One region of the Microbacterium sp. NPDC055599 genome, then DNA from elsewhere that is predicted to be linked to it. Evidence: predicted binding sites of a transcription regulator. Region 1 holds the regulator's gene; each other region holds the start of a gene.
What was found. The regulator LexA, encoded in region 1, represses DNA repair genes until DNA is damaged. The targets are predictions, from matches to a motif close to TCGAACANNTGTTCGA.
Positions count from the first base shown of each region.

Region 2: recA (recombinase RecA) is a predicted target of LexA. The motif match lies at 4,626-4,641, and genes of this name have one in related genera.
Region 3: ACWGQ1_RS09715 (DUF222 domain-containing protein) is a predicted target of LexA. The motif match lies at 8,499-8,514, and genes of this name have one in related genera.

Region 1 covers NZ_JBSHIM010000008.1:6,764-17,237, reverse strand. Annotated here, with positions in the region: gene ACWGQ1_RS09210 (prolyl oligopeptidase family serine peptidase) at 1-1,136, opposite strand, end outside; gene ACWGQ1_RS09205 (methylenetetrahydrofolate reductase) at 1,324-2,271, shown strand; gene metE (5-methyltetrahydropteroyltriglutamate--homocysteine S-methyltransferase) at 2,294-4,606, shown strand; gene lexA (transcriptional repressor LexA) at 4,662-5,354, opposite strand; gene ACWGQ1_RS09190 (LysM peptidoglycan-binding domain-containing protein) at 5,643-6,011, shown strand; gene ACWGQ1_RS09185 (histidinol-phosphate transaminase) at 6,046-7,140, shown strand; gene hisB (imidazoleglycerol-phosphate dehydratase HisB) at 7,137-7,754, shown strand; gene hisH (imidazole glycerol phosphate synthase subunit HisH) at 7,751-8,386, shown strand; gene ACWGQ1_RS09170 (MinD/ParA family ATP-binding protein) at 8,435-9,301, opposite strand; gene priA (bifunctional 1-(5-phosphoribosyl)-5-((5-phosphoribosylamino)methylideneamino)imidazole-4-carboxamide isomerase/phosphoribosylanthranilate isomerase PriA) at 10,244-10,474, shown strand, end outside.
Region 2 covers NZ_JBSHIM010000005.1:62,435-72,908, forward strand. Annotated here, with positions in the region: gene miaA (tRNA (adenosine(37)-N6)-dimethylallyltransferase MiaA) at 28-939, opposite strand; gene miaB (tRNA (N6-isopentenyl adenosine(37)-C2)-methylthiotransferase MiaB) at 936-2,480, opposite strand; gene ACWGQ1_RS06025 (RecX family transcriptional regulator) at 2,528-3,268, opposite strand; gene recA (recombinase RecA) at 3,382-4,428, opposite strand; gene ACWGQ1_RS06035 (DUF3046 domain-containing protein) at 4,700-4,924, opposite strand; gene ACWGQ1_RS06040 (helix-turn-helix domain-containing protein) at 4,943-5,251, opposite strand; gene ACWGQ1_RS06045 (nicotinamide-nucleotide amidohydrolase family protein) at 5,372-5,881, opposite strand; gene pgsA (CDP-diacylglycerol--glycerol-3-phosphate 3-phosphatidyltransferase) at 5,878-6,453, opposite strand; gene ACWGQ1_RS06055 (DNA translocase FtsK 4TM domain-containing protein) at 6,453-9,161, opposite strand; gene ACWGQ1_RS06060 (ribonuclease J) at 9,229-10,474, opposite strand, start outside.
Region 3 covers NZ_JBSHIM010000008.1:109,094-119,567, forward strand. Annotated here, with positions in the region: gene ACWGQ1_RS09675 (NAD(P)H-binding protein) at 1-182, shown strand, start outside; gene ACWGQ1_RS09680 (pseudouridine synthase) at 248-1,171, shown strand; gene ACWGQ1_RS09685 (methionine ABC transporter permease) at 1,190-1,849, opposite strand; gene ACWGQ1_RS09690 (methionine ABC transporter ATP-binding protein) at 1,849-2,892, opposite strand; gene ACWGQ1_RS09695 (MetQ/NlpA family ABC transporter substrate-binding protein) at 2,996-3,898, opposite strand; gene ACWGQ1_RS09700 (Na+/H+ antiporter) at 4,024-5,790, opposite strand; gene ACWGQ1_RS09705 (ATP-binding cassette domain-containing protein) at 5,832-7,655, opposite strand; gene ACWGQ1_RS09710 (alpha/beta fold hydrolase) at 7,701-8,441, opposite strand; gene ACWGQ1_RS09715 (DUF222 domain-containing protein) at 8,544-9,920, shown strand; gene ACWGQ1_RS09720 (Cmx/CmrA family chloramphenicol efflux MFS transporter) at 10,224-10,474, shown strand, end outside.

The DNA of each region.
Region 1 (10,474 bases):
GGGTAGGCGAACGCGTGCACCGAGCCGTGCGCGCCGTCCACCACGATCGGCTGCGCGCCGGGCATCCACTCCGGATCGGACGGGACCCCGCCCGCCACGGCCTCCACGCGCCCCGAGTCGAGGTCGACGCACCACACCCCGGGCGTGGTGCCCGAGCTGTTGCCGCTGAGCAGCACGCGGGAGCCGGACACGTCGTCCACGCTCACGTGCCCGTCGGCGGGGAGGTCCAGCGCGGTGCTCGTCGTGCCGTCCGCCGGGAGCACGTGCACCTCGTCGCGGCCGTTCGTGCGCGCGGCGACCACGCGTCCGTCCGCCAGCGGCTGGAACCACCGGTTGCCCAGCACCCACAGGCCGTAGCCGGTGTCGGCGTCGGTCCCGGTCAGGGCGATCGGCGCGGCTGCGGGGGTCACGCCGTCGACGTGAAGGCGCTGCACCTGCCAGCGCCCGGACGTGTCGTCGGCGTACACGAGCGCGGTGTCGTCGAGCCACTCCGGCTGCAGGGCGGCGGACGACGCGACGCGCACGACCTCGCCGTCGGCGAGCGACGCGATCGCGAGCTGCGCCTCGTCCCACGGCATCGTCCGCTCGTGCCACTCGACCCAGGCCACCCGCGTGCCGTCGGGCGACAGCGCCGGGTGCGCGAAGAAGCCCGTGCCCTCCGCGATCACCCGGAGCGCGCCGTCGTCCTCGGCCGCGGAGCCGTCCACCGGGATCTCGACGATGCCGCGCCGGTGCGGGTCCGGACGGAGGTCTTCGCGCACGGCCAGCAGTCGTCCGCTCTGCAGTCGGAGTCCGCCGTACGACGCACCGGCGGGCGTGAGCGGCTCGGGCTGGCCCCCCGGGACGAGGCGATGCACGCGCTGATCCGCGCCCGAGACGAAGAACAGCGCACCGTCGCCGGCCGTCCACGCCCCGCCGCCGTACTCGTGCACGCGCGACCGCGCACTCCACGGAGCCGGCAGGATCTCGGCGCCGGAGGAGCTGCGTACAGTCACGCGTCCGGCTTCGGCCGGCACGGACTCGCCCCACCAGATCTCCGACCCGGCGAACCGGGCGCCGTCGATGCGCGGTGCGGAGGTCGCGACAGACGCGGCGGTGAAGGGGGAGGGCCAGGAACCGAAGGGCAGCGACGACATGCCTCGAGCCTAGGCGGACCGACACACGGCGTCACACACGTGCGGCCCCGCGCGGGGCTGTTCTAGGTTGCTGGAAACGCCCGGTTCGTCCAGGGCGTGGAGCGACAGCCGAGCCCGGCACCCGCCCGCGAACGACACGCCTCCCGTGCCGTCCGCGCGCCCCGGCCCCCTGTCCCCAGGAGTGAAGATGTCCACCGAGATCGACACCACCGGCACCGCCCGCGTGCCGTTCTCCTTCGAGCTCTACCCTCCGCGCAACGCGTCGAGCGAGGAGGCGCTGCACGAGACCGTCCTGCGCCTGGCCGCAGCCGGTCCGGAGTTCCTGTCGGTGACCTACGGTGCCGGCGGCTCCACCGGGGGGCGCTCGCTCGACGTGCTGCGCTTCATCCGCACCCACACCGACGTCGAGCCCCTCGCTCATCTCACGTGCGTCGGCAACACCTACGCCGGGGCGACCGCGCTCATCCGCGAGTTCCTCGACGCGGGGATCCTCAGCTTCCTCGCCCTGCGGGGCGACCCGCCCGCCGGGCAGACCGAGGACTTCCTCGGCGACCTGGAGAGCGCGGCCCAGCTCGTCCAGCTGATCGACCGCGTGCAGGCCGAGCGTGCGCCGTACGAGGAGTTGCCGGTTCCCGGGATCCCCGGTGCCGCCCGGGTCGCGCCGCGGCGGAGGGTGAACATCGCGGTGGCCGCGTTCCCGAAGGGCCACCCGCGGGCGACCCACCGCACGCAGGACGTGGAGGCCCTGCTCGCGAAGCAGGCCGCCGGTGCGACGTTCGCGATCACGCAGCTGTTCTTCCACGCCGACGACTACCTGGCCTTCGTGGAGCGTGCCCGCGCGGCCGGGGTGACCATCCCGATCCTGCCCGGCATCATGCCCATCACCTCGCCCGCTCGGCTTTCCCGCGTGCTGGAGCTCACGGGAGAGGAGCTGCCCGGAGAGCTCTCCATCGCCCTCGACGTGGAGCCGACCGCCGAGGGGCGCCGCGAGATCGGCATCGCCTGGGCCGCGCGCCTGGCCGCGCAGGTCGTGGCCGGCGGCGCCCCCGGCGTGCACCTCTACGCCTTCAACCAGCACGAGACCGTCCTCACCGTCCTCGCCGAAGCCGGCATCCTCCCGGCTCTGCGCCGTTAGACCCCCGCCGAAAGGAAACACCATGACCGCATTTCCCGAGGGAACCATCCTCGGCTACCCCCGCATCGGCCGTCGCCGCGAGCTCAAGAAGGCCGTCGAGGCGTTCTGGGCGGGCCGCATCGACGAGCAGGAGCTGGAGCGCACGGCCGCCGAGCTGCGCGCCGCCACCCGAGAGCGGCTCGCCGCGCTCGGCCTCGGTCGGGACGACTCCGCGATCCCGGAGTCCTTCTCGTTCTACGACCAGGTGCTCGACGCCGCGGTGACCGTGGGCGCGATCCCCTCGCGCTTCGAGCACCTGCGCGCCGCCGACGGCACGGTCGGCCTCCCGGCGTACTTCGCGATCGCGCGGGGCGAGGGGGAGCGCGCGCCGCTGGAGATGACGAAGTGGTTCGACTCGAACTACCACTACCTCGTGCCGGAGATCAGTCCGGAGACGGTGTTCTCGCTGTCCAGCGACCGGCTCGTGCGCGAGGTCGCAGAGGCCGCTGCCGCAGGCTTCACCACGCGCCCGGTCGTGGTCGGCCCGGTCACCCTGCTGGCGCTCGCGAAGGCCTCGGACGACGCCCCCGAGGGCTTCGATCCGCTGTCGCGCCTGGACGACGTGCTCCCCGTGTACCGGGAGCTGCTCGCCCGCCTCCGGGCCGCGGGAGCGACCTGGGTGCAGCTCGACGAGCCGGCGCTCGTGAGCGAGTCGCTCCCCGCCGACACCGCCGCCCTGGCGACCGCGGCCGAACGTGCACTCGCCGTGCTCGGGGGGGCGGAGGACCGTCCGTCGATCCTCGTCGCCGCCCCGTACGCGGCGCTCGACGCCGTGTTCCCGGTCCTCGCGGCCGCGCCCGTCGAGGCGATCGCGGTCGACCTGGTCCGTGGCGCTGTGCCGTCCGCGGCGGAGGGTCTCGCGGACAAGACGCTCGTCGGCGGCGTGATCGACGGGCACAACATCTGGCGGGGCGACCTGGCCGCGGCGTTCGCCACGCTCGAGCGTCTGCGCGACCTGGGGGCCGCGGCCGTGTCGGCCTCGACCTCGACCTCGCTGCTGCACGTGCCGCACGACGTCGCCGACGAGACCTCGCTCGACCCCCGCCTGGTGTCGTGGCTGGCGTTCGCCGATCAGAAGGTGCAGCAGGTCGGCGTGCTGGCCCGCGGGCTGTCGCACGGCCCCGAGGCGATCGCCGCCGAGCTCGACGAGGCCTCGGCGGCCCTGCGCGACCGGCTGGATGCGCCCGGCGTGCGCGACGGCGCGGTGCGCGAGCGGGCGCTGGTCGACGCCGACTTCTCGCGGGTGTCCTACGAGGAGCGGGAGAGTGCGCAGGAGGCGCTCGGCCTCCCGGTCCTGCCCCTGACGACGATCGGGTCGTTCCCGCAGACCGCCGACATCCGTCGCGCACGGGCACGGTTCACGCGCGGTGAGATCCCCCGCGACGACTACGACGACTTCCTGCGCCGGGAGATCGCCGCGGTCGTGTCGCTGCAGGAGGACCTCGGACTCGACGTGCTGGTGCACGGGGAGCCGGAGCGCAACGACATGGTGCAGTACTTCGCCGAGAACCTCGACGGCTTCGCGGTCACGGAGCACGGGTGGGTGCAGTCGTACGGCTCCCGCGCCACACGCCCGTCGATCCTGTGGGGCGACGTCTCCCGGCCGGCACCGATCACGGTCGACTGGTCCGGATACGCGCAGTCGCTCACCGCGAAGCACCTCAAGGGCATGCTCACGGGGCCGGTGACGATCCTCGCGTGGTCGTTCGTGCGCGACGACCAGCCGCTGGGGGAGACCGCGAACCAGGTCGCCCTGGCGCTGCGCGAGGAGATCGCCGACCTCGAGGCTGCGGGCATCGCCGTGATCCAGGTCGACGAGCCGGCCCTGCGCGAGCTGCTGCCGCTGAAGAAGGCCGATCAGCCGTCCTACCTGGACTGGTCGGTGGCGTCGTTCCGTCTGGCGACCGGTGGGGCAGCACCGGGCACGCAGGTGCACACGCACCTCTGCTACTCGGAGTTCGGTGTCGTGATCGACGCGATCCGCGCGCTGGACGCCGACGTCACGTCCATCGAGGCCGCCCGCAGCCGGATGGAGGTCGTCGCGGACATCGCCGAGGCCGGGTTCGACCACGGCATCGGCCCCGGCGTCTACGACATCCACTCCCCGCGGGTTCCCGCGGTGGAGGAGGTGGAGTCCCTGCTGCGTCGCGCCGTGGAGGAGATCCCCACGCGGCAGCTCTGGGTCAACCCGGACTGCGGCCTCAAGACCCGCGGCTACGAGGAGACCACCGCGTCGCTGCGGAACATCGTCGAGGCCACGCGCCGCGTGCGCGCCGAGGTGGGCGCCTCGGTCTGATGATGTGACGAAGGCCCTCTCCGAGCGATCGGGGAGGGCCTTCGTCGTGTCCGGGTCAGACGGCTCGCAGCACCGCGACGACCTTGCCGAGCACCACGGCCTCGTCGCCGAGGATGGGCTCGAAGGCGGTGTTCCGCGGCAGCAGCCACGTGTGTCCATCGCGGCGACGGAGCACCTTGACGGTGGCCTCGCCGTCGAGCATCGCCGCGACGATCTCGCCGTTCTCGGCGTCGTGCTGCGAGCGGACGACGACCCAGTCGCCGTCGCAGATGGCGGCGTCGATCATCGACTCGCCGGAGACCTTGAGCATGAACAGGTCGCCCTTGCCGACGAGCTGCCGGGGGAGCGGGAAGATCTCCTCGACCTGCTGGTCCGCGGTGATGGGCACGCCGGCGGCGATGCGGCCGACGAGGGGCACGAGCGCGGCGTCGCCGACGGGAGTCGTGACATCGGCCGGGTTCTCGGCGCCGGAGCCGGTGCCGGGCAGGTCGATCAGCACCTCCATGGCCCGCGTCTTTCCCGGGTCTCGACGCAGGTAGCCGCTCAGCTCCAGCTGGCCGAGCTGGTGCGTGACGCTGGAGAGCGACTTGAGCCCGACGGCGTCGCCGATCTCGCGCATGCTCGGCGGGTAGCCGTTCTGGGCGATGGCGGCCTGGATGACCTCCAGGATCGCCATCTGCTTGGGGCTGAGGCTCTTGCGACGGCGGGTCCGCGGCGCCTCCGACTCCGGGGCTGTGGTCTCGCTCATGATGCTCCTTCAGTGCGTGAGATCCGACGTCGCTCTTCGAATGTCGGTGGCCCGTGGTGGGGTGTCCTTGTCGAAACCGTATCCGAGAATCGCGCCGATCTGGAAGATCTGTTCGAGCGTGTCGGACGATTCGTGGACAGGGTTTCGAAGACAGCTTGACAGATGTTCGAACTCGAAGATATCTTCGGAACGTAGCTTCGCATTCACGGCTCCCGGCCGAGTCGCGGATGCGAACGCTACGCCAACCTCCCCGGGCCCTCGCGGCGCCGGGACAGTGAAGGAGCAGACATGAGCACCATCAGCCTCAGCACCGCGACCGCGATCTCCGCCACGGCCCGTCCGGCCACGCGGCTCCGGCTCACGGCTCGCGGTCGCGGTGTGCTGCTCGCGGTCGCGTCCGTCCCGCTCGCCGTCGGCATCGCCTTCGCGGCGATCAGCGGCGGCAGCGCCATCGCCTCCGGTGCCGACAAGCCCGTGGACGCCGTCGAGACCATCACGGTCATGCCCGGTGACACCCTCTGGTCGATCGCCGGCTCGATCGCTCCCGAGGCCGACCCGCGCGACGTGATCGGCGACATCAGCCGCATGAACCTGCTCCGCGGCGGAGAGATCCAGATCGGTCAGGAGCTCGCGATCCCGGCGCAGTACGCGGAGTGACGCATGGCCGTCGGTGCCGCCTCGTCCTCTTAACATGGATAGGGTGACCCTCTCCCTCAACGATCTCCCGCTGCGCGACGATCTGCGCGGACTCACTCCGTACGGCGCACCGCAGGCACCGCTCCCGATCGCCCTCAACGTCAACGAGAACACGCATCCCGTTCCTGACGAGGTCGCCAGTGACATCCTCGACGACATCGCCGTGGCGATCCGCGACGTCAACCGCTATCCCGACCGGGAGTTCACCACGCTGCGGGAGGCGTTCGCGGACTACCTCGGTCACGGGCTCACGGCCGAGCAGATCTGGGCGGGCAACGGCTCGAACGAGGTGCTGCAGCACATCCTGCAGGCGTTCGGCGGACCGGGGCGGACGGCGTTCGGCTTCGCTCCGACCTACTCGATGTATCCGCTGATCGCGCAGGGCACGGGTGCGTCATGGGTCGCCGGCACCCGGCACCCCGACTACTCGATCACCCCGGAGGAAGCCGCGGAACAGGTGCGCGGCGCCGACCCCGACGTGGTGATCCTGTGCTCGCCCAACAACCCCACCGGTACGCCGCTCGGGCTCGACGTCGTCGCGGCGGTCTACGAGGCCGCGCGCGGCGTGGTGATCGTCGACGAGGCGTATCAGGAGTTCGCACCGCACGACGCGCCGTCCGCGCTCACGCTCCTCGACGGCCGTCCGCGGCTCGCTGTGTCGCGCACCATGAGCAAGGCCTTCGCGTTCGCCGGAGCGCGCGTCGGCTACCTGGCCGCAGACCCCGCGTTCATCGATGCGCTCCGCCTCGTGCGGCTGCCGTACCACCTGAGCGCGCTCACGCAGGCCGCGGCGGTGGCGGCGCTGCGCAACGCCGACGTGATGCTCGGCATGGTCGAGGAGATCGTCGAGCAGCGCGACCGCATCACAGCGACGCTGGAGGCACTGGGGTACACGCCCCACGAGTCCTGGTCGAACTTCGTGCTGTTCGGTGGCGTGGCCGACCCGCAGGCCACGTGGCGGCAGTTGTACGACCGCGGTGTGCTCGTGCGTGACGTCGGCATCCCCGGCCACCTCCGCGTCAGCGCGGGCACCGAGGCCGAGACGACCGCGTTCCTGGACGCCCTGGCCTCGATAGGATCGGCATCATGACCACCCCCGCGAACCCCGCCCGCACCGCGCGTCGTGTGCGCAGCACGTCGGAGTCGACCGTCGAGCTGGAGCTGAACCTCGACGGCACCGGGGTGAGCCGCATCGACACCTCGGTGCCGTTCTTCGACCACATGCTGACGGCGTTCGCGAAGCACTCGCTGACCGATCTCACCGTCCGCGCCTCCGGTGACACGCACATCGACGCGCACCACACGGTGGAAGACGTCTCGATCGTGCTGGGTCAGGCCATCCTGGAGGCGCTGGGCGACAAGGCGGGCATCTCCCGCTACGGCGATGCGCTCGTGCCGCTCGACGAGGCGCTGGCGCAGGCCGTCGTCGACATCTCCGGTCGTCCGTACCTCGTGCACGAGGGCGAGCCCGTCGGTTTCGAGCAGCACCTCATCGGCGGGCACTTCACGGGCTCGCTCGTGCGCCACTCCTTCGAGGCCATCGCGTTCAACGCGGCGCTGACGGTGCACGTGCGCGTGCTCGGCGGCCGTGACCCGCACCACATCGCCGAGGCGGAGTACAAGGCCTTCGCGCGCGCGTTCCGTCAGGCGAAGGCGCTCGACCCGCTCGTCGACGGCATCCCGTCCACCAAGGGGGCCCTGTGAGCGCGGCACCCCGCGTCGCGGTCTTCGACTACGAGTCAGGCAACGTGCACTCCGCGGTCAAGGCGCTCGTGGCTGCGGGCGCCGACGCGGTGCTCACGCGCGACCGCAGTGAGGCGCTCGAGGCCGACGGCTTCGTCGTGCCGGGGGTCGGGGCGTTCCAGGCCGTGCGTGATGCGCTGCACGCGCACGGGGGCGACGAGATCATCGGGCGGCGTCTCGCGGGCGGTCGCCCCGTGCTGGGCATCTGCGTCGGCATGCAGGTGCTGTTCGAGCACGGGGTCGAGCGCGGCCACGACACCGCGGGCCTGGGGGAGTGGCCGGGCGCGGTCACCGAGCTCAACGCTCCCGTGCTGCCGCACATGGGCTGGAACACGGTCGACCCCGGCGAGGACACGGTGCTGTTCCGCGGCATCGAGGAGGAGCGGTTCTACTTCGTGCACTCCTACGCGGCGCAGTCGTGGGAGCTCGACGTGATCCCGCCGTTCCCCCAGCCGGTGCTGACCTGGGCCACCTACGGCGATCCCTTCCTGGCGGCCGTGGAGAACGGACCGCTGTCGGCGACGCAGTTCCACCCGGAGAAGTCGGGCGAGGCGGGCATCCAGCTGCTGCGCAACTGGGTCACCAGCCTCTGAGCCCGTGAGCCGGGGGCTGTCGCACGCGGCCGGTCCGGCCGCTCGGCGTCAGAGCCCTCTGGCGACGGCGGCCGCCGCCGACAGCCACGCTCGCTGCGTCCGTCCGGCGAGGGCGGTGTAGCGCAGCGGGCCGTCGACCATCTCCCGGTCGAACGGGATCGCATGCACCTCTCGGCAGAGCGAGCGATACCCGTCGGACACCGCGCCGATCTCGGTCGGTGTCGCGTGGGGATCGGCCTGCGAGACGATCACGACCGCCTGCTCGACGAGGTGAGCCGAGCGCTCGTCGCGTTCGGCGAGGGCCTCGAGCAGGAGGGCCCCGGCCTCGGCGTGGTCTCCGCGGGAGGTGGTCGCGACCACGAGCTGATCCGTGTGGTCGATCATCCGGCGCCACAGCGGGTCGGTCTCATCGTTGCCCGAGTCGACGAAGATGAGTCGGTAGAACCGGGAGGCCACCGTGTGCAGCACGTCGACCTCGGCCGGGCCCAGGCGATCGTCGTGTGCCAGGCGTGGCGGCTGCGAGCGGAGGACGTCGAACCGGTCGCGCGGCTGGTGATGAACGTAGTCCGCCAAGTCAGCGGCTTGGGCGCCCGGGCTGATCAGGCGGCTGCTGTCGGAGAGCATCTCCCGCAGGGTGTTGCGGTGTGATGCCGATTCCGTGCGCCAGCCGAGGGTCCCGCGCGTCTGGTGGTTGTCCCAGGCGAGCACGCCCGCACCCCCGAACCGGGCGAACACCGCGGCGAGAAGCGCTGTGGTGGGTGTCTTCCCCGCGCCGCCCTTGCTGTTCACGATCGCGATCGTGCGCGGCCCGGACCACTGGCGACTCACAGCGGCCTCGTCGCGGCGGAACGCCTCCTCGACGGAGCCGGGACCGAAGTCCATGCCGATGCGGTTGAGGGCGCCGCGGAACCCCATCCGGGCGGGCTCGGCCGGAAGCTCCTCGGTGAGGAAGGACGGGCGGGTCGTGGTCTCGCGCTGCGGCGAGCGACGGCGGCTTCGCCCTGACGATGCGGCGTGCGCAGATGCGTTCTGCGCGGAAGCGTCGGCGGATCCGGCGGCGCGGGACTCGGCGGGTTCGGGGGACCGGGGGGATGCGGATGCGTGGGCAGGGGACGCGACGGGTTCGGGGGACTGGGCGGATGCGGATGCGGGGGCGGGGGTCATGATCTCTGCCGGTGTGCTGGTGGGGGTGGGCGCCACGGCCGGCATCTGTGCCTGTGTCGGTGTCCGTACCGGTGTCGGTGCCGGTGTCGCGGTCGGTGTCGCGGTCGGTGTCGGTGTCGTGGTCACCGTCGGTGTCGGTGTCGGTGTCGGTGTCGGTGCCTGTGCCGGTGCCGGTGCCTGTGCCTGTGTCGGTGTCGGTGTCGGTGTCGGTGTCGGTGTCGGTATCGCGTTCGGTGCCGAGGTCGAGGCCGGTTCCGTTGCCGAGGCCGGTACCGGTGCCGAGGTCGGTGACGGTGTCGCGGCGCGCGTGGGTGCCGCGATCTGTGCGGGTGCGCGGGTGGGGGTGACCGCGGGGGTCGCGGACTGGGACGCGCGCCCCGAAGCGCGTGCGGGCCACGGCGCCGGGGAGGCGGACGACTCGGCGGCCGGGCGGGGAGCGGCCGAGCCGCGGATGGCGGACCGGGGGCGGGGGACGGCGATCTCCTGGTCGGCTCGGACGCGTCGGTACTCGGACGGGGGCCCTGGTTCTCGCGCTGACATCCGTAGCATGTTACCCGACGAAATGTCAGGCATGGATGGCGGCGCCGCTGCGACCGACGGCCGGCGTCATGCATTTGAGTGGGTGCCGACCGCCGCGGTAGCCTCGTGTGTCGCGCCCGCTCGGGCCGCAGAGACACCCGAACCAAGGACCCCATGAACGACTTCGCGCAGTCACCTTCGCTCACGCTCCTCCCCGCGGTGGACGTCGCCGGCGGCAAGGCCGTCCGACTCACCCAGGGCGAGGCCGGCACCGAGACGAGCTACGGCGACCCGCTCGACGCCGCAGGGGAGTGGGTCGCGCAGGGCGCCTCCTGGATCCACCTGGTCGACCTCGACGCGGCGTTCGGCCGCGGCAGCAACGCACCGATCCTGCGCAAGGTCATC
Region 2 (10,474 bases), on a different contig from region 1:
CAGTCTTGCACCGGGCACCGACACTCGTCAGTCGGCGAGAAGCTGCTCCGCGGAGGTCGGCACGTCGTGCCACTCGAGCTGCGGGTAACGCTTGAACCACGACACCTGACGGCGGGCGTACCGGCGGGTGAGGGCCTGCGTCTCCGCGATCGCCTCCGCCTCCGTGAGCCGGCCGTCCAACTGTCCCAGCGCCTGGGCGTAGCCGATCGCGCGGGAAGCCGTGGTGCCGCCCTCCAGGCCACGCCCACGGAGACTCTCGGCCTCCGCCACCAGCCCCTGCGCCCACATGCGGTCGACCCGGTCGTTCAGCCGGCGCACGAGCGGCTCGCGGTCCAGGCGCAGGCCGATGATCCGCGTCTGCGGCATCCACAGCGTCGGCGCATCGGGAAGCGCTGCCCCGTGCGTAGCACTCCCCTGTTCCACCACTTCGAGCGCACGGATGACCCGTCGGCTGTTCCTGGGGTCCACGCGCTCCGCCGTGGTCGGATCGAGGAGCCGCAGTCGCTCGAGCAACGGCGTGATCCCCTCGGCCTCGAACTCGAGCTCCAGCCGCCTCCGCACCGCCGGGTCTCGCGGCGGGAAGTCGAAGTCGAAGATCACGCTGGAGACGTACAGACCCGAGCCGCCGACCAGGATGGCGTCTCCGCCGCGCTCCTGGATGTCGCGCACCGCGGCACGCGCCAGCGGCTGATACCAAGCGGCAGCAGCATCCTGCGTGACCTCTCGCACGTCGAGGAGATGATGGGGAATGCCACGACGGTCGGCGGCCGGCAACTTCGCCGTGCCGATGTCCATGCCGCGATACACCTGCATCGCGTCGGCGTTGATGATCTCGGCCGGGTTGCCCTGACGCCGCAGCGCTTCGGCCAGGTCCAGGGCGAGGTCGCTCTTGCCCGTGCCCGTGGCACCGACGATCGCCCAGAGTCGCGGCGCGGTCACACGCCGACGCGCAGCGTCGGAAGCCCGAGCGACACGGCGCTCGACCCGCTCGCACTCGGTGACGGCACCGCGCACGACTCCGCCTGCGAGCGGTCCCAGGCATCTCCGCCCCGTGTCCGGCGGATGCGCAGAGGCGCGCCGGTGGGGTCATCGGCCAGCAGGTGGAACGGCGCGGCGTGCGTGACCGTCACCGTGACGACGTCACCCGGGCGCGGAAGCTCCGACCCCGGCGGGACCTCGAAGTGCACGAGACGGTTGTCCTCGCCTCGGCCCGTCAGGCGGTGGGTCTCGGCGTCCTTCTTGCCCTCCCCGGTCGACACGAGCACCTCGATCTCGCGGCCGACCTGCTTCTGGTTCTCTTCCAGCGAGATGCGCTCCTGCAGTGCGATCAAGCGATCGTAGCGGGCCTGCACCACGGCCTTCGGAACCTGATCCGCCATCGTCGCCGCCGGTGTGCCCTCCCGGATCGAGTACTGGAACGTGAAGGCTCCGGAGAAGCGTGCCTGCTCGACCACCCGCATCGTGTCTTCGAAGTCCTCCTCGGTCTCACCCGGGAACCCGACGATGATGTCGGTCGTGATGGCCGCGTGCGGGATGCGTGCCCGCACCCGGTCGAGGATGCCCAGGAAACGCTCGCTGCGGTACGAACGCCGCATGGCCTTGAGGATGCGGTCGCTGCCCGACTGGAGCGGCATGTGCAGCTGCGGCATCACGCTCGGTGTCTCGGCCATCGCGTCGATCACGTCGTCGGTGAAGGCGGCCGGATGCGGACTCGTGAATCGGATCCGCTCCAGGCCCTCGATCTGCCCGGCCGCGCGCAGCAGCTTGCCGAAGGCCTGGCGGTCTCCGAACTCCACACCATACGAGTTGACGTTCTGGCCGAGCAGGGTGACCTCGATCGCGCCGTCCTCGACCAGCAGCCGGATCTCGTTGAGGATGTCGCCCGGGCGGCGGTCCTTCTCCTTGCCACGAAGGCTCGGAACGATGCAGAACGTGCAGGTGTTGTTGCAGCCGACCGAGATCGACACCCAACCGCTGTGGGCGGAGTCGCGCTTGGTGGGAAGCGTGGACGGGAACACCTCGAGCGACTCGAGGATCTCCAGCTCCGCGTCTCCGTTGTGGCGGGCGCGCTCGAGGAGGCCGGGCAGGGAGCCCATGTTGTGCGTTCCGAAGACGACATCGACCCACGGCGCCTTGTCGAGCACCGCCTGCTTGTCCATCTGTGCGAGACAGCCACCGACGGCGATCTGCATGCCCGCCTTCCGACGCTTCACCGCGGCGAGGTGTCCGAGAGTGCCGTACAACTTGCCCGCCGCATTGTCGCGCACGGCGCAGGTGTTGATGATGACGACGTCGGCTTCACTGCCCGCGGGCGCAGGGACGTAGCCCGCGCTCTCGAGCGAACCGGACAGCCGCTCGGAGTCGTGCACGTTCATCTGGCACCCGAAGGTACGCACCTCATACGATCGCTGTCGCCCGTCGTCGTCGACGGCCGCCGATGAGGCGCTGATGATCGTCGGTTCACTGCGGGGGATAGTCATGATCTGTCCATTGTACGAGCCCCGTCACCGCGCTCAGGGCGGCGCCCTCAGTCGGAATCCACGAAGCGCACGCCGGACCCGGAACCACCGGACGACGCCTCGCGCAGCGCCGTCTTGGCGGCGGTCATCGCGACCGATCCGGCATAACCACGCCGCGCCAGCTGACCCGTGAGGCGACGAAGCGCCGTGTCGGCGTCGAGTCGGCTGAGAGACCGCGCCTTGGTGCGAGCGAACTCCAGCGCCCGCTCCGCATCGTCGTCAGGGAGTTCCTCCAGCGCCGCATGGATCACCTCTCGCGGGATCCCGCGCTGGGCGAGCGCGCGGGACAGCGCGACACGCCCCTGCCCCTTGCGTTCGGCGCCCGAGGTCACGAGCATCTCGGCGAGCACCGCGTCGTCGAGGTAACCGCGACGGCAGAAATCCTCGATCAGGTCGTCGACGTCGTTCGCCTCCACCCCGTGGCCTCTCAAGACCAGACGCGCTTCGGAGACGGACAACGAGCGGGTGCGAAGCTTGCGGAGCAGAGATTCTTCGGCCGCGACACGGACCTCCTCCGTGGTGGGACCGTCCTCTTCTCCCCGCTCGGCATCCGCCCCGCCGAGCGTCCCCTCGTCGATCGCGCGCAGCCGAGGGACCGGGGTGCCCGCTGTCGATCGCCCGCGTCGACCGCGTGCGGGATGCCGTTCGCTCGGCGTGCCCGCGTCGGGTTCCTGCGGGAAGTCGGACGGCGCCTGATGCCAGGTCGAGCGCCACGACGCGGCGCCGTCAGTCGATGCCGGCGCGTCCACCCCCGAATGATCGGGCGGGGTAGGCCGTCGTGAGGGCTGCCGAGACGGCGCCCCTCCGAAGAGCGGGATGATGGGGGCGATCCGTTCCGGATCGCCCCCACGCTGCTCGTTCATCAGGCCGGGCGACGCTCAGCGAGCTCGTCCGCAGACGCGGGCGCGGGCTGCGCACCGATGCCGAGCTTCTGCTTGATCTGCGTCTCGATGGCGAGGGCGATGTCGGGGTTGTTGAGAAGGAACGTGCGCGCGTTCTCCTTGCCCTGCCCCAGCTGGTCGCCGTCGTAGGTGTACCAGGAGCCAGACTTCTTGACGATCCCGTGCTCCACGCCGAAGTCGATCAGGCTGCCCTCGCGAGAGATCCCCACGCCGTAGAGGATGTCAAACTCCGCCTGCTTGAACGGCGGGGCCATCTTGTTCTTGACGATCTTGACCCGCGTACGGTTGCCGACGGCGTCGGTTCCGTCTTTGAGGGTCTCGATCCGTCGGATGTCCATGCGCACGGAGGCGTAGAACTTGAGCGCCTTTCCACCGGCGGTGGTCTCGGGCGATCCGAAGAAGACGCCGATCTTCTCGCGCAGCTGGTTGATGAAGATCATCGTGGTGTTGGTCTGGTTGAGCCCACCCGTCAGCTTGCGCAGCGCCTGCGACATGAGCCGGGCCTGCAGACCCACGTGGGAGTCGCCCATCTCACCCTCGATCTCGGCTCGCGGCACGAGGGCCGCGACCGAGTCGACGACGATGAGATCGATGGCACCGGACCGCACGAGCATGTCGGCGATCTCCAGCGCCTGCTCACCGGTGTCCGGCTGCGACACCAGCAGGGAGTCGATGTCGACGCCCAGCTTCGCGGCGTAGTCGGGGTCGAGCGCGTGCTCCGCGTCGATGAACGCCGCGATACCGCCCGCGCGCTGCGCATTGGCGATGGCGTGCAGGGTGAGTGTGGTCTTACCCGAGGACTCCGGGCCGTAGATCTCCACGATGCGGCCACGCGGCAGCCCTCCGACCCCAAGGGCGACGTCGAGGGCGATGGAGCCGGTGGGGATGACTGCCACGGGGGCGCGCTCATCGCTGCCCAGCCGCATGACCGAGCCCTTTCCGAATTGACGGTCGATCTGCGCGAGGGCGGTCTCGAGGGACTTCTCGCGGTCGGCGGGTGATGGCATGGTGTGCTCCTTCTGCGCGTGTGATGCCGCCTGTAGGCTGTCGCGGCTCTTCCGGCTGGAAGGAACTCTCCGACAAGGCGTGTGGCTTCTTCAGCCTGGTCCTCACGCTAGGACGAGCCACCGACATTGCATCGGCCCACCCGAGGTCTGTGATGATCCAGGCATCGAAACCACTTGTGCAGAAGACTACGCCCGGTTCGAACAGATTTTCGACAACAGCGCAACGCGGCGTGTCGGAGTTCCGCACACCCCGGAGCACGAGAGCAGCAACTCAGCGGCTCCGCGGCTCCAGCCGTCCGACGCCATGCCGCCGAGACAGCGGAACATCCATCTCCTCGCACAGGGCGAGCCAGATCTCCCGGGGCGGCACGCCGTCCGCCAGTGCTTCGCTCGCGGTACGGCCGTTGACCGCCGTCAGACTGAGGTCGTTCACCAGTGACGGCCCTCGCGCCTGGAACTCCGCGTCGACGGCGCGAAGGAATTCGCTACGTCGCATCGTCACCCGGCCGAGTGGTCAGTGCAGCGAGAGCTCGGGCTCGACCGAGGCGACCAGATCGTCGGGAACGACGTCGGGGAAGACCTGGATGCCCTCGAGGACGGAGATGCGATCCCCGACCTCGCGCATGATGGTGGAGATGGGAACGTCGAGGGCCTCCGCGACCGAGGCGAGGATCTCGCTCGACGCCTCCTTCTGTCCGCGTTCGACCTCGCTGAGGTAGCCGAGCGCGACGGACGCCTTGCTTGCGACCTGCCGGAGGGTGCGCCCCTTCTGCAAGCGGAAGTCCCTCAGCACATCGCCGATTTCCTGTCGTACAAGAATCATCGGAACCTCCTCCCCATGTGTTCGATCGAGGTTCCCCTCGAAGAGACAGCCAGTCTAGCCCTCCTGGCCTGCACAGAATCTACCCTTGCACTCTGTGGTTTGAATGTGAGCACATCGGTATCAACCTTCGGCTGTCGGCTCGTATTCCCCGACCGCCTCAGCCAGCATTCGCACCAGCATCGCCACCGACTGCGCGCGCACCGCCGCTCGGTCGCCGTCGAAGACGAACGCCTCCGTGCGAGTGCCCTCCGGAGTGACGACGCCCAGATGGACGGTCCCGACCGGCTGACCGTCCGACGACTGCGGCCCGGCGATCCCGGTGGTGGAGATACCGACGTCCGCCGACCGTCCGTCGACGGCGACGGCGTGGCGAACCCCCTCGGCCATCTGCCGCGCCACCTCGGGATGGACGGGTCCCTGTGTCGCGAGCAGCTCGGCGTCCACCCCGAGCAGCGAATGCTTGACCGGCGTCGCATACGCGACCACGCCGCCGAGGAGAACGACGGAGGCTCCGGGAACGGCGACCAGCGCCGCGCAGACCGCGCCGCCGGTCAGCGACTCGGCGACCCCGAGCGTCCAGCCGCGCGCGCGCAGGGCGCCCACGACCATCTCAGGGGTGAACGACGTCATGACCGCTGTCGCGAACCGCGTACCTGCGCCACGATGTAGTCGATTCCGCTGACCACCGTGAGGACGAGCACGATCAGCATGAGCACGAAGGTGATGGTCGTCCACGGACCGAGACCGATCCACACGTGAAGCGGCAACAACGCCCAGCCGAGGGCCACGCCCTGGAACGCGGTCTTGATCTTGCCCATCCAGGCGGCAGCGACGACATGCTCGCTCGCGACCACCAGACGATGGATCGTGATACCCCACTCGCGGACGAGGATCACGATCACGATCCACCAGTTGACCTCGCCCAGAATGGCCAGCCCGATGAAGCCGGCCCCCGTGAGGAGCTTGTCGGCGATCGGATCCCACAGCTTCCCGAAGTCGCTCACAATGTCGTAGCGACGCGCGAGATACCCGTCGACCCAGTCGGTCGAGATGGCCACGATGAAGAGGATGCCGGCGATCCAACGCACCACCGGATCCGGGATTCCATAGGTGCCACCGAGGAGCAGGAGAACGAAGAAGACCACCGCGAGCGGGATCCGCGCCACCGTGATCGCGTTGGGGAGCTGCCGGGGAATGGCCATCAGTCGCGTCCCGTCAGGCCCCAGGCGTCTTCATCGCCTTCCGCCTCCACGACCGGAAGCCCGTCGTACTGCCCCGCGATCGGGTCGCGCTCGCGCGACGGAGGTGCGGCGGCCGGTGCGCCGGCGCTCGGAGCGGACGCGGGCACGTCCTCGCCGCGAAGGCGAGCCATGACCTGCGGCAGCTGCTCCGGGGTGGCCAGCACGTCGCGGGCCTTCGACCCCTCCGACGGGCCGACGACCTCACGCGACTCGAGCAGATCCATGAGCCGGCCGGCCTTCGCGAACCCGACACGGAGCTTGCGCTGCAGCATCGACGTCGATCCGAACTGCGACGAGATGATGAGCTCGGCCGCGGCGAGGAGGAGCTCGAGGTCGTCGCCGATGTCCTCGTCGACCTCTTTCTTCTTGCTCGGCTCCATCGCCTCCTGCACATCGGCGCGGTACTCCGGTCGAGCCTGACGCGTGACGTGCTTGACGACGGCGTCGATCTCCTTCTCGTCCACCCAGGCACCCTGCAGGCGGAAGGGCTTCGACGAGCCCATCGGCGAGAAGAGCGCGTCTCCCTGACCGATCAGCTTGTCGGCGCCGGGGCTGTCGAGGATCACGCGGCTGTCGGTGACGCTCGTGACCGCGAACGCGAGCCGGGACGGCACGTTGGCCTTGATGAGACCGGTGACGACGTCGACGCTCGGACGCTGCGTGGCGAGCACCAGGTGGATGCCGGACGCGCGAGCGAGCTGCGTGATGCGCACGATCGAGTCCTCGACGTCACGAGGGGCGACCATCATGAGGTCGGCGAGCTCGTCAACGACGACCAGCAGGTACGGGTACGGCTTGAGAACCCGCTCGCTGCCGACCGGCACCTCGACCTCACCGGCGCGGACGGCACGGTTGAAGTCGTCGATGTGACGGAAGCCGAACGACGCGAGGTCGTCGTACCGCATGTCCATCTCCTTCACGACCCACTGCAGCGCCTCGGCCGCCTTCTTCGGGTTCGTGATGATGGGCGTGATCAGGTGCGGCACCCCGGCATAGCTCGTGAGCTCCACGCGCTTCGGGTCGATCAGCACCATGCGCACATCCGCCGGGCGAGCGCGCATCAGCAGACTCGTGATCATCGAGTTCACGAAGCTCGATTTACCCGAGCCGGTGGAGCCGGCGACGAGGAGGTGCGGCATCTTGGCGAGGTTCGCGACGACGAAGTTGCCACCGACGTCTTTGCCGACGCCGATCGTGAGCGGGTGAGTGCTCTTCTGCGCTGCGGCGGAACGTAGCACGTCGCCGAGGGCCACCGTCTCCCGGTCGGTGTTCGGGATCTCGATGCCGATCGCGCTCTTGCCAGGGATCGGAGAGAGGATGCGGACGTCGTTCGAGGCGACGGCGTAGGCGAAGTTGTTGCTGAGCTGCAGGATCTTCTCGACCTTGACGCCGTGACCGACCTCGACCTCGTACTGCGTGACCGTCGGGCCGCGCGAGAAGCCGGTGACCTTCGCGTCGACCTTGAACTGGTCGAGGACGCTGGTGATCTGCTCGACGATGCGGTCGTTCGCGTCGGAACGCGCGACCGAGGGCGGCCCCTCGGAGAGCACGCCGGGCGACGGAAGGATGTACGGAGCGACCGGAGCCTGTGGCCCCCGCTCCCCCGGCCCTTCGGTACCGAAGCCGTCGAGCCCAGGGAGCTCGGGCATCTCGCCCGTGTCGGACTCGTCGTCGAGGAGGGCCGTGGTCTGCTGCTCAGCGAGGGAGTCGGCGATGGACCGGACGTCGGAGAGCACCTCAGTGGCTGCCTCCGAAGGATTGGCGACCGTGATCGCCTGGTCGTACGCGGGCGTCGGCTCGTTCGTGGTGAGCAGTGCCGTGATGTCGTCGGAACCGAGCGTCCCCTCGTCCGGATCCTCCTCGCGGCCCGTCTTGTTCCGGCGCCACCAGGGCAGCACGTCGGGATCGTCGACCTTGTCGGCCTCGTCGATCGCCGCCGCGTCCTTCGTCGGCTTCTCCGGGCGCTCCGCGTCGAACATCCACGCGTAGAGGTCGCCGAGACGCGAACCGATGCGGTTCGGCGGAGTCTTGGTCAGGATCAGGATGCTGAGGACGACCAGCAGCGACAGCAGCACGTAGGCGGGGATGTCGGTGAGGTAGGAGACCGGCTGTCCGAGGAGCCAGCCGAGGAGACCGCCCGATTCGCTCAGAGCCGGCATCCCCTGGTTCGGATGGGGCCGCGGTCCGGCCACATGGAAGATCGCCGACAGCGCCAGCACGAACAGGCCGAAGCCGATCCCGATGCGCCCGTTGTCGTGCACGGAGGACGGGTGCCGGAAGAGCCAGCCGGCCAGGAGGAGCAACAGCACCGGCATGATGAACGCGACCCGGCCGACGAACAGACCGACCGAATAGGCGCTGATGTTCGCCGCGATCTCGTTGCCGATGAAGAACCACTCGTTGACGGCGCCCAGCACCGCCAGGATCACCAGGAAGAACGGGAAGCCGTCGCGACGGTCGTCCTTCTCGAGCGTCTCCGGCCCGAACGCACGGAAGAGACCGCCGACCGCGTGCGCCAGGCCGTTCCAGGCGCGGACGGCGACCGGAGGCTTGTCCGCTTCGTCGACGTACTTCTTGGGTGCCGGCGCCGCCTTGGAAGCCGACTGCCGCTTGGGGCGCGACGACGCGGTCGTCGACGCGCGCTCGGTCTTCGTGGTGCTCCTGGCCATGCTCCCACGCTACGTCCAACAGCCGACATCTCCGTGCAATGACCCGGCTTTCCGCGGCTATCCGGGGTCAGGCCTCGATGACGAGGGGCACGATCATCGGACGGCGACGGAGCTTCTGGTTGACCCAGCGGCCGATCGTGCGGCGCACGACCTGGGAGAGGGCGTGCGTGTCGCGCACGCCGTTGCCCGAAGCCTCCTTGAGCGCGGCGACGATCTTCGGCGCGACGTCGTCGAAGACCGAGTCGTCCTCCGCCACGCCGCGGGCGTGGATCTCGGGGCCGGAGATGATGCGACCGGTCGCCGCGTCCACCACGACGATGACCGAGATGAACCCCTCCTCGCCCAGGATCCGCCGGTCCTTCAGATCCGCGTCGGTGATCTCGCCCACCGTGGAGCCGTCCACATACACGAACCCGAGATCGAGCTGTCCGCTCACGCGGGCCACGCCGTCCTTGAGGTCGATCACGGTGCCGTTGGAGGCGATGATCGTGTTCTCCTCCGGGATGCCCGTGTCCTGGGCGAGCTTGGCGTTGGCGATCAGGTGGCGGTACTCCCCGTGCACCGGGAGGACGTTCTTCGGCTTGAGGATGTTGTAGCAGTAGAGCAGCTCGCCCGCCGCCGCGTGGCCGGACACGTGCACCCGCGCGTTCGCCTTGTGGACCACGTTCGCGCCGAGCTTCGTGAGACCGTCGATCACACGGTAGACCGCGTTCTCGTTGCCAGGGATGAGGCTCGAGGCGAGGATGACCGTATCGCCCTCGCTCACCTCGATCGCGTGGTCGAGGTTCGCCATGCGGCTGAGCACCGCCATCGGCTCGCCCTGCGACCCCGTCGACATGTAGACGATCTGCTCGTCGGGCAGGTCGCGGGCCTTCTTGAAGTCGATCAGCACGCCCGCGGGCACCTTGAGGTAGCCGAGCTGCTCGGCGATGGTCATGTTGCGCACCATGCTGCGACCGAGGAAGGCGACGCGCCGTCCGTGCGCGTGCGCGGCGTCGATCACCTGCTGCACGCGGTGCACGTGGCTGGAAAAGCTGGCGACGATGACGCGGCGCGGGGCCTTGCCGATGACCTGGTCGAGGACCGGCCCGATCGAGCGCTCGGTCGGGGTGAACCCGGGGACGTCGGCGTTCGTGGAGTCGACGAGGAAGAGGTCGACGCCCTCCTCCCCCAGCCGCGAGAACGCGCGCAGGTCGGTGATGCGGCCGTCCAGCGGCAGCTGATCCATCTTGAAGTCGCCCGTCGCGAGCACCATGCCCGCCGGCGTGCGGATCGCGACGGCGAGTGCGTCGGGGATGGAGTGGTTGACGGCC
Region 3 (10,474 bases), 100 kb from region 1:
AAGACGCCGTCGACATGGCCAGGCGCACCCTCGCCGCCCGCGGACGAGAGCTTCCGCTGCGCGCCTCGTGGCGCGGTGCGGCTCTGGGCGTCGAGTTCGCGGGCGAGGTGCTGCTCCCCGCCGAGGGAGCCCGGCTCGCCCCCACCACGTTCGACGACTGGATCGCCGCCGGGGCGGACTGAGCCGAGCGGACCGGCGCCGTCGCCTAGGGTGGAGGGGTCCCGCCCCTCCACCCGAAGGCCGAACAATGGGCATGCCCTCCCCGCTCCCCGTGCGCGACGGCGTCGGCGCCACGCGGTTGCACGTTCCGCTGACCGGGGATTGGCCGACGATCGCGGACTACATGGTCGAGCGGTTCTTCCACCTCGACCCCGAGCGGCTGCTCGTGCGGTTCGACCGCGGCGAGATCGTCGCCCGCGACGGACGACCGCTCAGGCGGGAGACGCCGCTGGGCGCCGAGGAGTTCGTCTGGTACTACCGCGAGCCGCCCGTCGAGAAGGAGATCCCCTTCACCGAGGAGATCCTGCACGAGGACGACCACCTCGTCGTGATCGACAAGCCGCACTTCCTGCCCACCACCCCCGGCGGGAAGTACCTGCAGAACTCGGCGCTCGTGCGGTTGCGGAACCGGCTCGGCAACCCGGAGCTCACGCCGATCCACCGCCTCGACCGCGCGACCGCCGGGCTGCTGATGTTCTCCGTCCGCCCCGCCACCCGCGGCGCCTACCAGCTGCTGTTCGAGGATCGACGGGTCGAGAAGGTGTACGAGGCCGTATCGGCGCGGCCCGCCGGCTGGGATCCCTCCCGCTTCCCGCTGGTGTACCGCACCCACATCGAGAAGCACCGCGGAGAGGTGCGCGTGCAGGTCGACGACACCCGGGAGCCCAACTCGGAGACGCTCATCGACGTGATCGACGCCGACGACCGCGTGGTGCACACCCTGCTGCGCCCGCACAGCGGCAAGATGCACCAGTTGCGCGTGCACCTGGCCGCGCTCGGACTGGGCATCCTGCACGACGGCTTCTACCCGGAGCTGCTGCCCGAGCAGCCCGACGACTTCTCCCGGCCCCTGCAGCTCCTGGCGCGGGAACTGCGGTTCCTCGACCCGCTCACCGGTGAGGAGCGCGTGTTCACCACCCGCCGGAGCCTGCAGGACGCCCCGGCGCGCTGACCCGCGCCCCACCGGGGGTCAGCGTCGCATGATCCTCCGGGCGAGCCGCGTGCCCAGCAGCTGCACCAGGTGCACGAATACCACGATCAGGATGATGGCGGCCCACATCACGATCGGCTCGAACTGCCGGAAACCGTAGATCTGCGCGAACGCACCCAGGCCGCCGCCGCCGATCAGACCGGCCATCGCGGTCATGTCGATGAGCGCGACCACGATGAACGTATAGCCGAGGATCAGCGGTCCGAGGGACTCCGGGATCGCGACCGTGAACAGGATGCGCCACGGCCCCGCCCCCATCGCCCGCGCCGCCTCGATCACGCCGGGCGACACCGACACGAGGTGCTGCTCCACGATGCGGCCGATCGCGAACGCCGCCGCGAGCCCGATGATGAACGCGCCCGCCGTGGTGCCGATGCCCGACCCCACCACGAGCCGTGCGAACGGCTGCGCGACGGCCATGAAGATCACGAACGGGATGGGTCGGAAGAAGTTGACCCCCAGGTTGACGAGCACCGAGACGACCCGGTTCTGCAGGAGTCCACCGGGGCGCGTGATGTAGAGGATGATGCCGATCGCAAGACCGAGGATCCCGCCGAGCACGAGCGCGAACGACGCCATGTACAGCGTCTCCAGTGCGGCCGACCAGAACTCGGGCCACAGTTCGTTCAGACGATCCATCAGCGGGCCTCCTCTGCGGCGATCACGGTCACGTCCACGCGCTCACCGATCGTGGTGAGCGCCCTGTCGATCGCGGAGGAGTCTCCGCGGATCGCGAGCGTCAGGTGCCCGAACGCCCTGCCCCGGATGTCGTTGATGCCGCCGTACACGAGCTCGAAGTCGAGTCCGGCGGCCGCGAGGTCGAGGAACACCTGCGCCTGCGACGAGTCGCCGTCGCGGAACGAGAATGTGACGAGGCGCCCGCGATGCCGCTCGCGCAGCACGGCGAGCTCGGACGGCGACGGCACGCCCTTCACGACCGTGCCGACGAAGCGCTGCGACGCCGGGTTCTGCGGCGCCGAGAACACGTCGAACACGTCGCCGCGCTCGATCACGCGACCGTTCTCCATCACGGCGACCTTGGTCGCGATCGTCTGGATGACGTCCATCTCGTGGGTGATGACCACGATGGTGACGCCCTGCTCCTCGTTGACCCGCTTGAGCAGGTCGAGGACCTCGTGCGTGGTCTGCGGGTCGAGGGCGCTGGTGGCCTCGTCGGCGAGCAGGATCGCGGGCTTGGTGGCCAGGGCCCGGGCGATGCCGACGCGCTGCTTCTGGCCGCCGGACAGCTGCTCGGGGTAGGCCTTCGCCTTGTCGGACAGCCCCACGAACGACAGCAGCTCGGTCACCCGCGCCTCGATGTCGGGCTTCGACCAGCCGGCCAGCGTCAGCGGGTAGGCCACGTTCGACCGCACGGTGCGCGAGGAGAACAGGTTGAACTGCTGGAAGATCATGCCGATGCCGCCGCGCACGCGGCGCAGTTCGCGTTCGCCGAGCGTGGTGAGATCGACGCCGTCGACCGTGATGGTGCCGCTCGTCGCCGGCTCCAGGGCGTTGATCAGGCGCACCAGCGTCGACTTGCCGGCGCCGGAGTAGCCGATGATGCCGTACACGTCGCCCTGGTCGATGTCGAGGGTCACGTCGTCGACGGCGACGACCTCCGGTTCACCGTGACTGCGGGAGGGGTAGGTCTTGGACACGTTCGTCAGGGAGACGATCGGCATGTGCTGCTCCGGTCTGGGTCTCGGGAAACGGAGAATCGGGCGACGCGAGAGGCGCCACCCGATTCTCCCTCATGGGGTGGGGGTGCCCCGCACCCCCACTGCGTCACTTCTTCGCGTCGGCGTCCTTCTGGACCTTCTCCAGCGAGGCCACGAGGTCCTTCACCGGGGTCTGCAGCGCCACCGCCGTGCCACCGGAGGACTCGAGGAGTCCCGCCTGCACGTCCTCGTTCGTCTGGAAGATCTCGACCAGCTTGTTGTAGGTCTCGTTGTCGGCATCCTCCGCGCGGGCCGCGAAGATGTTCACGTACGGCAGGGCGCTCGGGTCCTCGGGGTCGTCCTGCGCGATCGCGTCGTCGAACGTGAGCCCGGCGTCCTCCACGAAGTCGTTGTTGATGATCGCAGCGGCGACATCGGGCAGTGAGGTGGGGATGAGCGCCGCCTCCAGCGCCTTCACCTGCACCTTCGACTTCTCGGTGTCGACGTCGGCGAGGTCGGAGTAGGGCGTGCCGCCGCTCTTCAGCTCGACGAGGCCGGCCTGCTGCAGCACGTTCAGCGCGCGGGCCTGGTTCGACGCGTCGTCCGGCACGGCGACAGTCTCGCCCTTGGGGATGTCGTCCACGTCGTCGTACTTCTTCGAGTACAGGCCGAGCGGGTAGATCGCGGTGGAGCCGATCGGCGTGAGGTCGGAGCCCGAGGCGTTGTTGTACTCGGCGAGGTACACGATGTGCTGGAACTGGTTGAGGTCGATCTCGCCCTCCGTCAGCGCGGGGTTCGGCTGCTCGTAGGAGCCGAAGTCGACCAGCTCGACCGTGATGCCCTCGTCGGCGGCAGCCTCGACGAAGGCGGGCCACTGCGCGTCGCCCTTGCCGACGACCCCGATCTTGACGGTCTCGTTCCCCGCGTCGCCGGAACCGGCGTCGGAGGAGGCCGTCGCGCATCCGGAGAGCGCGACGAACAGCGGGACCGCGGCGAGCGCGGCGAGGACGGTGGTAGTGCGGCGGGACATGATGAGGGGGTTCCTTCCTGGCGGGACCCGACTACGTTAGGCAGGTCGGGCGCAGGCGGCGGAATCGCGCCGTCACACGGCGTCACAGGTCCCGGCGGTGCCCGGGGCGGACCACCGGGTGAGGGTCAGTCGAACTCCTCGATGCCCTGCAGACGCACCTGTTCGAGGTCGAGCCGGGCCGAGATGCGCCGCACCACCAGGTCGTCCACGGTCCCGGCGCTGCGCAGCCCGAGCAGCACCTCGCGCTTGCGGTCGAGCAGCGCGAGCTTGAGTCGCGTGTGCTCCTCGTGCCGGATGAGCGGAGAGCGCTGGGCCAGGTCGACGTCGGCCGAGGTCGCGATCATCTGCAGCACCGTGCCGTCGCTCGACTCGGGGTCGACCGCGCCGCCGACGCCGCCGTCGGGTTCCGGCTCCCCGGTGCCCTCCTCCCCGCCGATGCCCAGGGGGTCGGGCTCGCCGAGCATGTCGTCCAGCGCCTCGGCCTCCGCGTCGATCAGGGCCTGCTCCCGCGCCAGGGTCCGGGCGTTCGCGAACTCCAGGTTGCGATACCCCTCGGCCCGCACGTGATCGCGCACCTCCGCGCCGACGCCGTGCTCGGCGGCCAGGTCGTCCAGCGCGGCCAGAGCGGCGCCGGAGATCGCGCGCTCCGCGAGCTCGAACTCCTCGGCCTCCGCGTGGTCGACCGGGAACCGCGCCCAGCGCACCAGGGCGGGCAGCATGGGGGCCTGCGCGAGCAGACTGAGCAGGATCACCCCGGCCGTCACGAGCACGATCTCGTCGCGGCCGGCGATCGCGCCGCCCTCGGTCACGGTCGTGGGCACCGACAGGGCGATCGCGAGCGACACGGCTCCGCGCATCCCCGCGACGGTGGACACGAGGCGGGCACGGGAGCGCGAGCCAGGGGCCGGGCGGGCGGACGGCCTGCCCTGGAACAGCACGTTGAGCAGCTGGAACAGGTAGCGCACGACCAGCAGCGTGGCCCACACCGCGAGCGTGATCAGCACCAGTCGCCCGATCACCGACGGCGGCACCTCGTGCACCACGTACTGCACCTCGAGCCCGATGAGCACGAACAGCGCGCCGTTGAGGAGGAACACGCCGAAGGGCCACGCCGCGTCCGCCTGGCGCCGCGACGCCGCAGTCGTCACGCGCGGCGACACCCAGGCCACGATGAGTCCGGCCACGACCACGGCCAGCACCCCCGAGGCGTGCACCATCTCGGCGACCAGGAACGCCGAGAACGGCACGAGCAGCAGCGTCACGTTGATGACGATGGTCGACGACATGCGACGCAGCAGCAGGTACGCGATCGCGGCGACCGCGACGCCCGCCGCGACCCCGCCGACGTACGACACCAGCACGTCCCACGTGACGGAGAGCGGCGTGACCTGGCCGCCGAGCGCGAGCGACACCGCGATCGCATACAGGACGAGCGCGGTGCCGTCGTTCGTGAGGCTCTCCGCCTTCAGCTTCATGAACATGCGTCGCGGCAGCAGGCGTCCGAGCGCGGCGACCGCGGTGGCATCGGGCGGGGCGACGGCGGCGCCCAGGATGAGCGCGACCTCCCACGGCATCCCGAACAGCACGCCGATGCCCGCGACCGCGAACGCCGAGGCCACCACGAGCAGGGTGCTCATCGGCAGGATGTAGCGGAAGTCGCGGCGGATCGACCGCAGCGACGTGGTGAGGCTCTCCCAGAACAGGATCACGGGCAGGAACAGCAGCAGCACGGTCTCCGGCGGCAGCTGCACCTCGCGCAGCTCCGGCACGAAACCGAGCAGCAGTCCGAGCAGGACGAGGACGAGCGGGAGCGCGAGACGCACGCGCGGGGCGATCAGGGTTCCGACGAGGATCGTGAGTCCGAGCAGGACGGTGACTTCAAGGCCTTCCATCCCTACCTCCCAACGCTATGGGGAGAAGGATATTCCTGGTCTCAGCCGATCTGTTCGGTGAGTTCGAACCAGCGCAGCTCGAGCTCCTCGATCTCGGCCTCCTGCGCCGAGATCTCCTTCATCCGCTCCCCCAGTCCGGCGTAGTCGGACTGGTCGTGGTCGGCGAGCGCGTGCTTGGCCGCGTCGACCTGCGCGGTGAGCTTCTGGATGCGTCGTTCGAGCGCCGCGACCTCCTTCTGCGCCGTGCGGAGCGCGGCACCGTCGAGGCCGGTCGGTGCCGCCGCAGCGGCACTCGCGGAGGGCTTCGACCCCTCGGCCTCCACCCGCTCGCGCAGCCGCAGGTACTCGTCCACGCCGCCGGGGAGGTGGCGCAGCCGTCCGGCGCCGTCGGGCCCCGGGAGGATCGCGTACTGCTGGTCGGTCACGCGCTCCAGGAAGTACCGGTCGTGGCTGACGACCAGGAGGGTGCCCGACCAGGAGTCGAGGAGGTCCTCGATCGCGGCGAGCATGTCGGTATCCATGTCGTTGGTCGGCTCGTCGAGGATCAGCACGTTGGGCTGGTCGAGCAGCACGAGCAGCAGCTGCAACCGGCGCTGCTGGCCGCCCGAGAGGTCTTTGACCGGTGTCGACAGCTGCGCCGACGAGAACCCGAGCCGCTCCAGCAGCTGACCGGGCGTGAGGTCTTGCGCCTTCGACCCGGCGCCGAGCGTGTAGGAGGTGCGCAACCCGGAGATCACCACGCGCACCGGGTCGTTCCAGTGCGGCGTGAGCTCGTCGAGGCGCTGCGTGAGGGTGCGCACCTGCACGGTCTTGCCGCGCTTGACCCGGCCCTCTGTCGGCTCGACGGCACCGGAGATCAGCCCGAGCAGCGTGGACTTCCCCGCCCCGTTCACCCCGAGGATGCCGGTGCGCTCCCCCGGTGCGATGCGCCACTCCACGTCCTTCAGCACCGTCTTCACGCCGCCGTCCTCGGTCGGGTAGGTCACGCCGACGTCGAGCAGGTCGACCACGTCCTTCCCGAGCCGCGACACCGCGAGCGACTGCAGCGACACCTTGTCGCGGATCTCCGGCACGTCCGCGATCAGCTCGTTGGCCGCGTCGATGCGGAACTTCGGCTTGCTGGTGCGCGCGGGGGCGCCACGGCGCAGCCACGCGAGCTCCTTGCGGGCGAGGTTCTGCCGCTTCGCCTCGGTCGCCGCGGCCATGCGGTCGCGCTCGACCCGCTGCAGGATGTACGCCGCGTAGCCGCCCTCGAACGGCTCGACGATGCGGTCGTGCACCTCCCACGTCTCGGTGCAGATCTCGTCGAGGAACCAGCGGTCGTGCGTGACGACCAGCAGCGCCCCGGCGTTCGGGGACCAGCGCTTCTTCAGATGACCGGCGAGCCAGGTGATGGCCTCGACGTCGAGGTGGTTGGTGGGCTCGTCGAGCGCGATCACGTCCCAGTCGCCGGTCAGGAGCTTGGCGAGCGACACACGCCGCCGCTGGCCGCCGCTGAGCGATCCGATCCGCGCGTCCCACGGGAGCTCCCGCAGCAGCCCGTCGATCACATCGCGCACCCGGGCGTCGCCCGCCCACTCGTGCTCCGGCACGTCGCCGACCACGGCCGCGCCGATCGTGAGGTCGTCCGGGAGCGTATCCGCCTGGGTCAGCACACCGATGCGGGTGCCGCCGCGCACGGTCACCCGGCCGGAGTCCGGCTCCTTGGTGCCGGCGAGCATGCCGAGGAGGCTGGACTTGCCGTCGCCGTTGCGGCCGACGATCCCGATGCGGTCCCCCTCCTCGATGCCGAGGGTGACGGAGTCGAAGACGACGCGGGTCGGGTATTCGAGGTGCAGGGCTTCGGCCCCGAGAAGATGTGCCATGTCCTCTCCAGGGTAGTCGCGGATCGCCGGCCGCCCGCCCTGTCGTCAGCGGGAGCCGAAGAGCTCCGGCAGCGCCGCGGTGAACACGTCGAAGTGGCTGTACCAGACGGTGTGCGCCGCGCCGGGGATGCTCCGCACGCGGACGCCCTCGTGCTCGAACCGGCGCGCGTCCTCGTCGGTGACCCACGCGCTGGGGTCGGCGCGGACCACGATCGAGCCCGGTGCGGCGCTCCAGTGCCCATCGGAGCCGCACGACACGGACGCGGCCGTCGCGGCATCGAACCGCTCGGCCGCGCGGGCCTCCGCCTCGGCATCGGCGACCGAATAGAACGGACGCGCGCGGCGCAGCTCGGCCGGCGACAGGCGTGCACGCCGGTCGTGTTCGTACTGCGACACCAGCGCCGCGCGATCCTGACCGCCCTGCAGGGTCAGCGCCGCGTCGACGTAGACGGCGAGCGCCGGTTCGAGTCGCGGGGCGGCCGCGGCGAGGACCGTGGCACCGAAGGAGTGTCCCATCGCGGCGATCAGGGGCGGGCCGGGGGTGGCGGACGGGGGCTCGAGGAGGCGCGCCAGGGTCTCGACGACCGCGTCGGCCGCGCTCTCGATCGTGAGCTGCGGGTCGCGCGGCGAGAGTCCGTGACCGGGGAGATCGAGCGCGAGCACGCGGAAACCGCGCTCCGTCAGCGCGGGCACGACGCGGTGCCAGCTCTCGGCGGAGCCCATCATGCCGTGGAGGAGCACGACCGTGTGCTCGCCCGAACCGGCTTCGACGACGTTGAGAAGCATCGCGTCAGTAAACCACGACCGTTACCTTTCCGTGACCTGACTTTCGTCCATACTCGTTCGATCCTTTGTTCGAATGTCGGTGGTCGGTGATGGAGTGAAGTCATGACCGCGCTGCTCGACGCCACCGACTCCCAGCGGGCGATGCTCGCCGAGCTGGTCGCGGGCCTGGTCGCGGCGGAGCAGACGCTGAGCAGCATGCAGGCCGCCCGCGACGGCTTGCTGGCCCTGGCCGGGCGCCTCGCGGTCGACATCGCCCGGCAGGGGCGCCACCCCGACCACGGCGACCTGGCGATCCGCACGGTCGCCGCCGAGATCGGCGCGGCCCAGCGCGCGAGCGATCGCGCGGTCGAACGGCGCATGTCCGAGGCGTCCTGGCTGGTCGAGCGCTTCCCCGCGGTGTGGGAGGCGCAGGGCCGCGGGCTGATCAGCGCGGCGCACGCGCGCGCGATCCTCGACGCGGGCGCGCATCTCCACGACGCTTCCGAGCGGTCGGCCTTCGCCGACGACGCCGTAGCCCTCGCGCAGACCACCTCGCCCAACCGGCTGCGGCCGCTCGTGCGACGCCTCGCCGAACGCTTCCAGGAGCGCACGGTCACCGAACGGCACCGCGACGCCCGCGAGCAGCGGCGGGTCTGGGTGAAAGACGCAGGCGACGGGATGGCCGACCTGGGCATGCACGGACCGGCAGCACTCGTCCACGGCATGTTCCACCGGCTGTCGCAGATGGCTCACGCCGTACAGCAGGAGAACGCTCGCGCGGAGCGGGGCGCGACCGAGCCCTCCCCTGCCACACCCGACACCCGCACGGTCGACCAGCTGCGAGCCGACCTGCTCTCCGATCTGGTGCTGACTGGCACCCCGGCCGGCCACGACACGGCGGACGGTCTGCTGGGCGAGCTGCGGGCGCGCGTGGAGGTGACGGTGCCCGTGCTGACCCTTCTTCGTGACGATCACCCCACGGCGGCGGGTGCTCCGGCTGAGCTCGACGGTCAGACGCCGATCGATGCGGAGACCGCCCGACATCTGACCGGCGGCGCCGCGGGGTGGGATCGGGTGCTGACGCATCCGATCAGCGGCGCGACGCTCGCGGTCGACCGCTACCGGCCGAGCGAGGAGCTCCGCCGGCACCTGCGAGCGCGCGACCAGCGCTGCCGTTTCCCCGGATGCGGCCTCGCGGCGCGGAAGAGCGACCTCGACCACACCCACGATGCGGCCCGCGGCGGGACGACCGAGCACCGGAACCTGGCGACCCTCTGCCGCAGACACCACACCCTCAAGCACCACTCCCCGTGGCAGGTGCGGCAGCGCCCGGGCGGCCTTCTGGAGTGGACGAGTCCGGCCGGACGGAGCTACCTCGACCGCCCGCCGCCTCGGCCATCGGTGGTGTTCGCGGAGGCGGGTGTGCAGGATGGCCGCGGCGCGGGGACCGGTGGAGGCGCATGGGACGCGGGTGCGGACATGGGCGCGGCACCGTTCTGAGTCGCGAGGCTGCGAGCGCAACGATGATGTCGGCGGGTGCGGCGAGCGGTGGGTGCAGCGAGTGCGGCAAGCGCGGTGGGTGCGGCGAGCGCGGCAGGTGCGGCGGGTGCGCCTCCCCCTAGAGTGGAAGCATGTCGAGCCCCGAATCAGACAGGTCGGGGGCTGCCGGTCGCACCGCCAGTCCCGACACTCGCTGACTCGTCGCATCCGCCCCCGGGCGGGCGCTCCCCCGTCGCATCCGTCGCACCGGGCTGGCCGTGGTGACCAGAAGACCCCTTCTGCTCTCTCACCTCGGAGTCCTCGATGCCTCTTGCCCTCTACTCCCTCGCCCTGACGGTGTTCGTCATGGGCACGTCCGAATTCATGCTCGCCGGGCTCCTCCCCGCGATCGCCGACGATCTCGCCATCCCCGTCGGGTCCGCGGGACTGCTCACCTCCGCCTTCGCGATCGGAATGGTCGTGGGCGCCCCGGTGATGGCGGCCTTCGCGCGCGGATGGCCGCCTCGCCTCACCCTGCTCCTGTGCCTGCTGGCGTTCGGCGCGTGCCACGTGCT